DNA from 3 places in the Aliivibrio sp. S10_S31 genome. Region 3 is predicted to be linked to each of the others. Evidence: predicted binding sites of a transcription regulator. Region 3 holds the regulator's gene; each other region holds the start of a gene.

Region 1 (4,230 bases), on a different contig from region 3:
CCCAGTTTCCAGAATGATAACCGCTTACGGTATCTAACCATTCATCACGAGAACGATGCTTTTGACTATTTGCAATACGAGCCAATATGGATTCAAGCTCTATTGCATCTACGCCTTGCCATATCCATTGTGGTCGGCGTAATTCACGATACCAAGTGCGCCCACTTTGTTCCAATTGCCCCAAACTACTCGGAAGATAAGGAACCAAGCCTGACGTCTCTAATGCTTGCTTATGATTTTTAAACAATTTAACTGAAAGGTTTTCACTCTCTGGTTGAGGCATATCTACCACCAATCAACAACATATTCATCTTCTCACTATATACTGAAAGAAGAATAAGGAATATGAAGAAGCGAATAAAATTAAGTTTTGAATAAAAAAAATGACCCTATAAAAGAGTCATTTTATTAAAAATTTTTTTGCTAATTATTTTTTAGCAATAGGATCGACGTAAGTTACCGCCATATCCCAAGGTTGTTCAATCCATGTATCTTGTGGGATATCTACAACATAGGCGTCTACTAGATGTACGCCTGCAGGTTTAGCACATACCGTTACTAATTTACCTTTAGGGTACATTTCACGTAATTTAACCGCAGTATCACCGCTATCTACTAGATCATCAATGATAATGAAACCTTCACCGTCACCTTCCATCGCTTTAACAACCGTCATATCACGCTGATGATCATGGTCATAGCTTGAGATACATACTGTATCAACATGACGAATATTTAACTCACGAGCCAAGATTGCAGCAGGAACTAAGCCACCACGGCTCACAGCCAAAATACCTTTCCATTGATCGGCAGGAAGTAACTGTTCAGCAAGCTGACGAGTATACATCTGCATGTTATCCCAAGTGATTACAAATTTATTAGCCATAATTGACAAAACCTCTAAGTGACACAGTCATCAACGACTATGCCGTAAAAATAAATTTCAGCGTGAATAATGCAGCTAGAACCCAAACGCTGATATGAACTTCGCGACCTTTACCACTAAGCAACTTAATTGCAGCGTAAGAAATAAAGCCTAATGAAATACCATCAGCAATAGAAAAGGTTAACGGCATTAATAAGCATACCACAACAACTGGGGCTGCTTCAGTAAGATCTCGCCAATCAATGCTAACAAGACCTGACATCATCAAAATCGCGACATAGAACAAAGCACCAGCGGTTGCATAAGCTGGAACCATTCCTGCTAATGGAGCAAAAAACAATGCAAGTAAGAACAGAATACCAACAACAACAGCTGTCAAACCAGTTCTACCACCTGCAGCTACCCCTGCAACACTTTCAATATACGATGTCGTATTTGAAGTACCCAATAAAGCACCAACTGATGTCGCTGTTGAGTCAGCAAGTAGCGCTTTATTTAAACGAGGGATATTGCCGTCTTTGTCCATGATCCCCGCTTTCTGTGATACGCCAACTAAAGTGCCCGCTGTATCAAATAAATCGACGAATAAGAATGCAAATACTACTGTTAGCATGCTTAGTTCAAACGCACTAGAAAAGTCTAATTGTAAAAAGGTAGGTGCGATACTTGGCGGCATTGACATTACACCAGCATACTGAACATCACCAAAAAGCAATGCAAGTGCGGTTACAGCCAAAATAGCAATCATAACAGCAGCTTTATAGCCACGATGCACTAAAGCAATGGTTAAAAAGAAAGCTAATGCCCCCATAACAGCAGGAAAACTGTTAATGTGGCCCATTGAAACCAATGTCGCAGGGTTATCAACAACAATCCCTGAATTTTTTAGTGCAATAAATGCCAAAAATAACCCAATACCGGCAGAAATGCCCGTTCTTAAAGAAAGAGGGATTGAGTTAATAATTAATTCTCTAATCTTAAATAAGCTAAGAAGAATAAATAAAACCCCTGACATAAATACTGCAGCAAGAGCGACTTGCCATGTATGACCCATACCTAAAACAACGGTATAAGTAAAAAAGGCATTAAGTCCCATACCTGGAGCTTGAGCTATCGGGAAATTTGCAACAAATCCCATAATGAAACAGCCAATAGCTGCTGCAATACAAGTTGCGACAAATACAGCCCCTTTATCCATTCCCGCATCCGCCAAAATCGCTGGATTAACGAAAATAACATAAGCCATGGTTAAAAACGTGGTTATACCAGCTATAACTTCAGTACGAACAGTCGTACCATTAGCTTTTAGTTGAAATAATTTCTCAAGCATTAGAGTAATTTCCTAGTGAATTTATGCAATCTAAACGTTTGCGTAATCGATTGGCTGAGAATTATAAAGTGGAATTATGCTAATTTCTAGCGATAGTTGCCCTTTTAATAAGCAAACAGTAAATAAAGTGAATGCACTAATCTTACGATCATGAAATTAATTTAATGATTCAATTAGTTAGAATGAAAAATAAAAAGAGTGTGGAAGTGATTAATATTTTTTAGATAAAAAAAACGCCATCCAAAATAGTTTTGAATGGCGGAGAATTAACTGCCCATAAGGGTAGAATAGAATTCCAATTATAGGGGTATTACTTTAACGTATAAAACCGAAGTTTTATTAGTAACCAAAGCACATTGGGTACACAAATTGACTTGTGTATACAGAGCGTTGATTCCAGAATTTTGAAGAACTTAAAAAAGACATAACATCACCTTATCAATTGATAGTTTTTAACATTTTAAATTGATCTCGGTTCCTTGGAGGCGATAAATCGGACTCATCCTATGAGCATTTCTATTTGCCTTATCAGCAGATGAGATAACTATACCACCAAGAAATTAAATTACAACAAAAACATGACGAACCTCACATAAAAAACAGAAAATAGCTTATTGACTATACTAATAATGTAATTTTATTACGAAACCGTTTGCGAATGCTGCTCATTTAATCGTCTGTCATTTCATCATTTTAAATTGTTTTTCCATTTAGAATATCAAACAGAGTAATTCGCTAGATTCAGAGGTATACTGAATTGTATTAACAAACAATGACTCAAATAATTAGAGCATTAATAAGTAAAAACCGTTTTCATAAAGGAGATTCTTGTGTCTGAGATCAGTCAACTAACCCCTCAACCTCTTTGGCAATTTTTTGACAAAATCTGTTCTATTCCTCACCCTTCAAAACATGAAGAAGCATTGGCTCAATACATTATTGAATGGGCAACAACTGAAGGTCTAGATGTGCGTCGTGATCCTACTGGTAACGTTTTTATTAAAAAACCAGCAACACCAGGCATGGAAGATCGTAAAGGCGTAGTCCTACAAGCTCATATCGATATGGTTCCACAAAAAAATGAAGATACAGAGCATGACTTCACTAAAGATCCAATTCAACCGTACATTGATGGTGAGTGGGTAACGGCAAAAGGAACAACGCTTGGTGCTGATAACGGCATGGGTATGGCATCTTGTCTTGCAGTGTTAGCATCAAAAGAGCTAAAACACGGCCCTCTAGAAGTATTATTAACTATCGATGAAGAAGCTGGTATGACAGGAGCTTTTGGTCTGGAAGCAGGATGGTTAGAAGGTGATATCCTTTTAAACACAGATTCAGAGCAAGAAGGTGAAGTTTACATGGGTTGTGCTGGCGGTGCCGATGGTGCTATCAAATTAGACATTGAACGTGAAGCCCTTCCTTCTGGTTACATCACGCGCCAAATTACACTTAAAGGCTTAAAGGGTGGTCACTCAGGTTGTGATATTCATACTGGCCGTGGAAATGCTAACAAACTACTAGGTCGTTTTTTAGCTGGTCACGCACAAGAGCTTGATTTACGCCTTGTTGAATTCCGTGGCGGTAGTCTACGTAATGCAATTCCACGTGAAGCTTTTGCTACTATTGCAGTTCCTGCCAAAAATGAAGCTAAATTAGCCGAATTATTTACTTTCTATACAAACCTATTAAAAGATGAATTAGGCAAAGTAGAAACAGATATCGTTAGCTTTAACGAAACAGCATCTGCAGAACAAGTACTAACAAAGAACACTCAATCTCGTTTTATTGCAACACTAAATGCATGTCCAAACGGTGTAATTCGCATGAGCGATGATATCGAAGGTGTAGTTGAGACGTCATTAAATGTTGGTGTGATCACCACTGACGAAAACAGCATTACTATTCTATGTCTTATCCGTTCATTAATGGATTCAGGCCGTAGCATGGTTGAAGGTATGCTTTCATCTGTTGCTGAGCTAGCTGGTGCTCAAGTCACTTTCTCAGGTACTTA
Region 2 (4,230 bases), on a different contig from region 3:
ATGGTTTTTCCTGAGGCCATTAATGTACTGATATAAGTAATAGGAATCACTGGGGGAGTAGGAGGCGTTGTAGCCCCACTATCAGGTCCACTTCCTATATTTATTTCTTCTTGATTACAGCCAGCTAGCAACATTGGTATCAATGACGCTAATAATAGTTTTTTATTCATGATTCAACCTTTTAGAAGTGCTGAAACTAAACGTTCAGTTCACTAAGATCGAAACATACCACAACTATTTTTAGTTATTCTCAAAAATAATACAGAAATAGAATTAAAATCATGAAACAGAAATTACTTTGCATATTTATCATTATTTATCTGTACTTTATTTCACACTTGTTAACGTAAAAAACCATACCAATAACTGATTAAATACAAAATAATCGTATAGAAAAGAAATAGTTAAAACTATCAATAAAAAAGGCTAGCCCATTACAGGCTAGCCTTTAACATTTTAATAAAGTAAAAAATTAAGCGTAAACTGGTAGACGCTTACAGATTTCTAATACTTTTGCTTTTGTCGCTTCAATTACAGACTCATCACCCATGTTATCTAGAATGTCACACATCCAGCCCGCAAGGTTTTTCGCATCTTCTTCAGTAAAACCGCGACGCGTAATTGAAGGCGAACCAATACGAATACCAGAAGTAACAAATGGGCTACGAGGATCATTCGGTACTGAGTTCTTATTTACAGTAATGTTAGCAGAACCTAGTGCAGCATCCGCTTCTTTACCCGTAATATCTTTATCAATTAAATCAACTAGGAACAGGTGGTTCTCAGTTGAACCTGAAACGATGTTGTAACCACGAGCTAAGAATTCAGCAACCATTGCTTTTGCATTAGCAACAACACGAGCTTGATATTCTTTGAACTCAGGCTCAAGCGCTTCTTTAAATGCAACGGCTTTACCAGCGATAACGTGCATTAAAGGACCACCTTGACCACCAGGGAATACTGCTGAGTTTAACTTCTTGTAAAGATCTTCACCTTCATTAGAAAGGATAAGACCACCACGAGGACCTGCCAGTGTTTTGTGTGTCGTTGTTGTTACAACGTGAGCATGAGGCACAGGGTTAGGGTAAACACCTGCAGCAATAAGACCTGCTACGTGAGCCATATCTACAAAGAAGTAAGCGCCAACTTTGTCTGCGATTTCACGCATACGTGCCCAATCACATACTTGAGAGTAAGCAGAGAAACCGCCGATGATCATCTTAGGTTTATGTTCTACTGCTAATGCTTCCATTTCTTCATAGTCAATTTGACCATTTTCATCAATACCGTAAGGAATGATGTTGTAAAGTTTACCAGAGAAGTTTACTGGAGAACCGTGAGTTAAGTGACCACCGTGAGCAAGGCTCATACCTAATACAGTATCACCAGCATTTAGCAGTGCCATGTAAACTGCGTTATTCGCTTGTGAACCAGAGTGAGGCTGTACGTTTGCGTACTCAGCACCAAACAACTCACATGCACGTTCAATAGCAAGTGTTTCAACTTTATCTACGTACTCACAACCACCGTAGTAACGTTTGCCAGGGTAACCTTCAGCATATTTGTTCGTTAATTGTGAACCTTGAGCTTCCATTACTCGTGGGCTAGTGTAGTTTTCAGAAGCAATCAGCTCGATATGCTCTTCTTGACGTACTGTTTCTTCCTGGATTGCTGCAAATAAGTCCGCATCGTAATCGGCAATGTTCATATCACGCTTAAGCATCTGTATCTCCTGACTCAGATAAATATAAAACCCAAAAATAGCCCAATGACGCAAACGTTTACGTCACCAGTCTCAACTGCAATGTATTCTACATAATTTGATCTGGATCAGATACCCTAAATTGCATATTAATTTGTTATTTTTGTTGCGGATTACTCATTATCAACATGAAATATATTCATAATCATCAATATAAATAACTAGTTATTCAAATAATTGCATGAACGAAAACAGAGATATGACATTTTAATATTGTTATATATGTCAATTTTTCTGCTTTACACTCTGTAAAGGCTTTACTACAAATCCTCTATTTATTTACACCTAGCTAATTGCATAAATTCCGATTCACTCTATCCTAGCGACCATTATTATGTTCGTCGCAAGGTATTGCACACTGTGGAAAAAATAAAACATTCACATAAAGAAGATGTGATCGCTATTTTGACAGGCACTTTTTTAGTATCACAAGGGATTTTCTTTTTACAAGCCGCACATTTACTGACTGGCGGAACAACAGGATTAGCTTTATTAATTAGCCAAATGAGTGGCATCAGCTTTGGTATTCTTTATTTTCTATGTAACCTACCTTTTTATGCTCTGGCTTGGCAACGCTTTGGGAAACGTTTCGCATTAACCAGTTTAATTTCTGGGGCGCTTGTTTCTATCATGACTGATCATTTGAATATGATGATTTCAGTGGATCATATCAATGATATTTACTGTGCCGTTGCTGGTGGGTTATTGATGGGTTTAGGTATGTTGATTCTATTTAGACACCGCTCAAGTCTAGGTGGTTTCAATGTGCTATGTCTGTTTATTCAAGAGAAATTCGGGATCTCTGTAGGTAAAGTTCAAATGGCCATTGATTGCTGTATTTTAACGGCTTCGTTTTTCTTTATCACTCCATGGTTACTCCTCGTTTCAGTATTAGGTGCCGTTGTTCTCAATATTGTATTGGCAATGAACCACAAGCCAACTCGTTATATTGTTACCTACGGTTCTTAAGCTAAATACAATAATGCCCATACAAATGAATGTATGGGCATTTTTATCTCATCTATTTTCTACAAAATATCTGATTATTTACTTAAATTAGTATTATTTTGAAACGGTACAGTTTCTCAATACGACTCGACCAAGCTCTAAAATGGCTTCATCGCCTTTTCCATGAAATACAATTGCAGAGCTAACATCGGGCATATCATCATTTAATACATACTTCATTCCTGATGCCGATACCGCACGTTTTAATACGTATTCCTCTTTCGGTAGCTTTAACAACGCATCATCATTATTGAACGTAATATCAAAATTTCTTCCTGCTTCACACTCATAATGCACAGGTTTCGCTGACCCCATATCTGGAACCGTCACTGAAGAACAACCACCAAGCACACCAAAAATAGCCAACACCAATAATCTCTTCATTCTTTTAAACCTATGTTAATTCTAACCTTGTAACTATAGGATAAAACAGAGCCATTAAGATGTTTCAAAAAAGATATTTATTTATATAAATGGCAAGCCACTTCATGCGCATTATTATCAAGCAATTGTCTTTTGGGCTCATCACGAAAACACGCTTCTTCCGCTTTTGGACAACGAGTTGAAAAACGACACCCCTTTGGTGGATTAATTGGAGAAGGTACATCGCCTTTTAATATAATCCTTTCTTTCCCTCTAAATTTAGGATGAGATACAGGAATAGCGGATAATAGTGCCTTGGTATAAGGGTGTTTAGGTGAATGATAAAGCGTCTCTGAATCCCCATACTCAACAATTTTACCCAGATACATCACCGCCACTTTATCTGAGATGTGCTTGACCACCGATAAGTCATGAGCAATAAAAATTAACGCCAAATTCATCTCTTTTTGTAAATCGAGTAATAAGTTAACGATTTGCGCCTGAACAGAAACATCTAATGCAGAAACCGATTCATCACACACAATTAATTTAGGTTTTAATGCTATTGCCCTAGCGATACCAATACGTTGTTTTTGTCCACCAGAAAACTCATGAGGATATCGAGTAGCAGCACTTGGTGGTAATCCTACTTTAATCAGTAACTCTTCGACCCATTGCTTTCGCTCTTCTTTTGTTCCTACATCATGAATAACAAACGGTTCTTCTAAGATCATTTCGATGGTATGACGAGGGTTTAATGATTCGGTTGGGTCTTGAAAAATAATCTGCATTTCTTGGCGCAATGAACGCATCTCTTTATTGCCCAAATGGGTAATGTCTTTTCCTTCAAAAAAGATACGTCCTGCTGTTGGTTCAAATAATTTAAGTAAACTACGGCCTAACGTACTTTTACCGCAACCAGACTCACCAACTAAACCTAAGGTTTCCCCCTTATTCACACTTAATGAGACCCCATCAACAGCATGAACGACGTAACCTTTATTAAAAATCCCTTTTCCCGAATAAAAGTGTAATTTCAGATCATCAACTCGTAATAATTCACTCATTTTGCCTCCTCATTACTGATTAATGCTTCA
Region 3 (4,230 bases):
TGATTGTGTGTTTACAAAGTATCGGAAGATCAAAGTATAGAAATTGGTTACCTATGCTATCTTGGCTTTTACCTGTTATTGGTTTTTCTACATTAATTATTTCGCCAAAGTTTGAAGTACCAAATTCAATTATGGTTTCTTGGCTAATGATATTATTAATTGGTTGGATTACTGATTTTATGATGCAAGTAGATGAAGAACCAGTCGATTAAGGCTGATAGTAGTGATTATGTTGTATTCTATGCGTTATAGAATACAACATAATAAAAATGAATCTAAAACAATATTAATTATAGCTGTTTTCTTAATTCATTACGTGTTTCTGCAGAAATTACAGACCAGTGCATTCCTTTTATAGCCCCTTCTAAAGACCATAATAATTCATCACTTACTGAACTTGAATGTGTTTGCTGTATTGCTTTATAAGCATTAACAGAGCCCGTGTTTTTCAGTTCTTCAACTGTTGTAATTCCTGCTTTTTTCAGCATTCTTTCTGTTGCAAGTCGTAAGTTAGGTAAATCTTTAATACGAGAAGGACCTGCTGATTTTTGTTTTTCTTTATCTTTTTTCGCTACATCTAAAGCAACAACCGCTTGAATCAAAATTGAATCTGGTTCATCCCAACATTCAGGAGATATAGCAAAATATTTTGTTACAACTGGGAATCCACGTTTTTTATAAACGTATGGTTCAAAGCCTTGTTCTTTAAATAAATTAATTGTTTCGTCACTTGCTCTTAAATGAAGCTTATCTTGAACTACAAGAGCAAACATGGTGTCGTCAATGAAGATTCCAAATCCCCCAAACATAGAGCGAGAAGTGATCTTTCCTAGTGAAGATAGTAGACGAAGTGAGTCTTTTAATACTGGTTTATCCATTGCAATAATTCTCGGTTAGTAAGTCTATGTCACTAAACAACTGAGCCCGAGGAAATAGTAGCAAGTTGAAAACTAAGTATTGTTATTTTAACGTAAAAATTAACAAGGGATAGAATCGACCACTTGCCGTCGGCAACCCCGCTACCTTATATAAATACTTAGGCCGGAAGCTTTGCGTCCTACATTTTCATGTAGTTTGCCATGTTCGTGACAAGATTGATGATATAGCAATCAATAAGAAATGTTGGAACAGAAAATTCATAAATGTGATATTAGTTCCAAAATATTTCATCGAAATTTGTTAGGTCGGTTCAACTTTTCTCTTATTTAATACTTTTAATATTGATATTTATAAAAATTCAGAGATCGATAGTCAGTATTTATAGGTTTTTTATTATTGAGAATTAAGATTGAGTTTAGTAAGCATAAAAAAACCATGCTCGTTGGCATGGTTTTTATTATGAAGTCAGGCAAATTATTTAAGGCGATTTAAAACACTGCTACGTGTAACAACCTCTGGTTGCATTTCGAATATACGTCTTTCATGATCTTTATCTTTAATTCGTTCCAACAAAATCTCAACCGCTGTTTTACCTACACGGCGTTTAGGTTGATGGATCGTTGTTAATGGTGGTGAGAAATACGCAGACAATTCAATATTGTCATAACCGATAACTGAAATATCTTCAGGTACACGTAAGCCTGATTGTTGAATCTTACTAATTGCAGCTAATGCCATAATGTCATTAAAACAGAATAGTGCAGTAGGGCGTTTGCTTTCTTCAATAGAAAGAATTTTGTCAACCGCCTTAGATGCAGACGCACACTCAAAATCACCTTCTAGAATCCATTCTGGATTAAAAGATAAATTTGCATCAGCATGAGCTCTTTCAAAACCTCGAACTCGTTCTTTACAAGTCACTTTATCAGCTTGACCTGTGATACATGCAATATGAGTGTGACCATTTTCAATAAGATGCTTCGTCGCTAAGTAACCGCCTTCTTCTGAATTATCAATGATCTTGTCTGTACGCGGGCTATCAGGACCCCAGTCCATAATAACCATTGGTAGCTCGGTGTTTTTTTCAAGTAAGGTCAGTAATTGTTCATTTAAATCTGAACACATTACAAGTAGGCCATCTACTCGTTTTTCCGCCAACATTCTTAAATAGTGTTTTTGTTTTTCTAGGTCGCCTTCAGTATTACACATGAATAGTGTGTAACCTTGCTTGTAACAATAGTTTTCAACACCATGCATTACTTCTGCAAAAAATGGGTTAAATGATTGTGTTACTAACATACCAATAGTACGTGTTGTATTACACTTTAAGCTGCGTGCTACCGCACTTGGAGCATAGTTTAATTCTTCAACTGCTTCCCAAACACGTTTTTGTGTTGCTTCAGCAACAAAGCGCGTTTTATTTATCACGTGAGAAACGGTGGTTGTTGAAACTGCTGCCAGCTTCGCCACATCTTTAATAGTAGCCATATATAAACCTTATAATAGGTAATAAGGGGCTATTTATTTTCCAACAAAAAAGGTGTAGCTCTAAACTAGAAGAACTGATGGAAGATAAATAGGCCCTGGTTAAAAATGAAAAAAACCGCGTAAAATGCGGTTTTCATTTCAATACAAATTTTATCGTTTGCGATCACATTTTATCTTTAAAGCATAGTGCAAACAATTACTGATTTAATAAATTTTGATATTGCTTTTGATTTATATCACATATTTTTTAACATAAATAATAAAAGCAATTATCTTATATTATTCGCCAGCAAGAAATTTCACATCTAGCTTTAGGAATGTAACAAGTAAGCCTGTTACTGCAGCATAGAAACCAAATTTATCTCTTTCGATGCAAATTTCATTAAATCGAGGTGTCCAACTTAACAGTTGCTCATTAATAAAGGTTAGTTGAGCATTCATATAAGTTTCAAATTCATCTTCAGAAGCTTGCTGATTTGTCATCACAATTAAATTACCTAAAAAATCTAATTCAATGGCAATGTGGTCAGCAGGCTCATTAAATTCAGCTTTTTGTGCAATATTGTATTTTGTAAGCCATTCACGCATATCTTGAGCAGGTTTTGCGTTTAGTAAACCTGATTTATCAAGATACATAGAAGCGTACGGTAGCGCACTACTTTTATCTGAGCCTAAAAAGGCATCACAAAAATCAGCAGAAAGTTCAAGTTGTGCATCTTCACGACCTTGCACGGCATTTAATTTTTCAATTAATGCATTAACTGAATCACTTAGTTCTGGTGTTTCAGCTAAATTAGATAGAAAAGTACGTACTTCAAAACTGCCATATTGCTCAAGTTGTTCTGTCGTTAATTCTGCTGATAATAGGCTAGATAGCCACCAGTATATTTCAGCGCGTTGCTCATTAAACGCAGTAAGTTCGTTCATTTATCTTATGCTCCAAAAAAATTATTCCTAAATTGTACTGGATAAGTATGAAAAGGAATAGCACCTATCATTAACAGGGTGTATAAAGATGTTTGTAAAGGTTAAAGCTCAATTTTTATTAATAATTGTTTTGAATCAAATAAAATACAGAAATATCAATTGAGAATTGGCATTATTACAGATTATGAATAGAATAAGATAAGAACTATCCAAATAACCAAAAATAAAGAGAAGATTATGAGCTATCACATTTTAGTTGTTGAAGACGAAGTGGTAACTCGCTCTAAACTTGTAGGCTACTTTGAAGCCGAGGGATATCAAGTGAGCGAGGCTGAAACAGGTGCAGAAATGCGTTCTATTTTAGCTGAACAAAAAGTTGATTTAATTATGCTTGATATAAACCTACCAGGAGAGGACGGTTTATTGTTGGCGCGTGAATTACGTAGCCAATCCAATATTGGTATTATTTTAGTAACAGGACGTACAGATAGTATTGATCGAATCGTTGGCCTAGAGATGGGTGCTGACGATTACGTAACGAAACCCGTTGAGTTACGTGAATTACTTGTACGCGTTAAAAATCTATTTTGGCGTATGTCACTTGCAAACGAGCCAGTTGAGTTAGATGAGTCTAACGTTGTTCGTTTTGGTGAATGGACATTTGATATTCAACGTAGAGCATTATCAAATAACGGTGAACCAGTTAAATTAACTAAAGCCGAATATGAATTGTTAGTTGCGTTGTCTTCTTACCCTAATACGGTTTTATCTCGTGAACGTATTTTAAATATGATTAGCCACCGTGTTGATGCACCAAACGATAGAACAATTGACGTATTAATTAGACGCATGAGAGCAAAGATGGAAGTGGATCCTAAAAACCCACAAATCTTTGTTACTGTTCATGGTGAAGGTTACATGTTCGCAGGTGACTAA

The links. The regulator PurR, encoded in region 3, represses purine synthesis genes. The targets are predictions, from matches to a motif close to TNANGNAAACGTTTNCNTNA.
Region 1: a site for PurR is predicted at 2,243-2,262, ahead of HC728_RS02470 (NCS2 family permease). Genes of this name have one in related genera too.
Region 2: a site for PurR is predicted at 1,770-1,789, ahead of glyA (serine hydroxymethyltransferase). Genes of this name have one in related genera too.

The regions. Positions count from the first base shown of each region.
Region 1 covers NZ_JAAUWR010000002.1:203,924-208,153, forward strand. Annotated here, with positions in the region: gene frsA (esterase FrsA) at 1-283, opposite strand, end outside; gene gpt (xanthine phosphoribosyltransferase) at 428-886, opposite strand; gene HC728_RS02470 (NCS2 family permease) at 924-2,216, opposite strand; gene HC728_RS02475 (aminoacyl-histidine dipeptidase) at 3,047-4,230, shown strand, end outside.
Region 2 covers NZ_JAAUWR010000002.1:249,472-253,701, forward strand. Annotated here, with positions in the region: gene HC728_RS02670 (SslE/AcfD family lipoprotein zinc metalloprotease) at 1-170, opposite strand, end outside; gene glyA (serine hydroxymethyltransferase) at 473-1,723, opposite strand; gene HC728_RS02680 (YitT family protein) at 2,123-2,731, shown strand; gene HC728_RS02685 (MliC family protein) at 2,825-3,154, opposite strand; gene HC728_RS02690 (ABC transporter ATP-binding protein) at 3,232-4,200, opposite strand; gene HC728_RS02695 (ABC transporter ATP-binding protein) at 4,197-4,230, opposite strand, start outside.
Region 3 covers NZ_JAAUWR010000008.1:98,668-102,897, forward strand. Annotated here, with positions in the region: gene HC728_RS09020 (hypothetical protein) at 1-212, shown strand, start outside; gene tfoY (DNA transformation protein TfoY) at 291-878, opposite strand; cyclic di-GMP riboswitch class I at 1,007-1,089, opposite strand; gene purR (HTH-type transcriptional repressor PurR) at 1,354-2,367, opposite strand; gene torD (molecular chaperone TorD) at 2,647-3,294, opposite strand; gene torR (two-component system response regulator TorR) at 3,532-4,230, shown strand.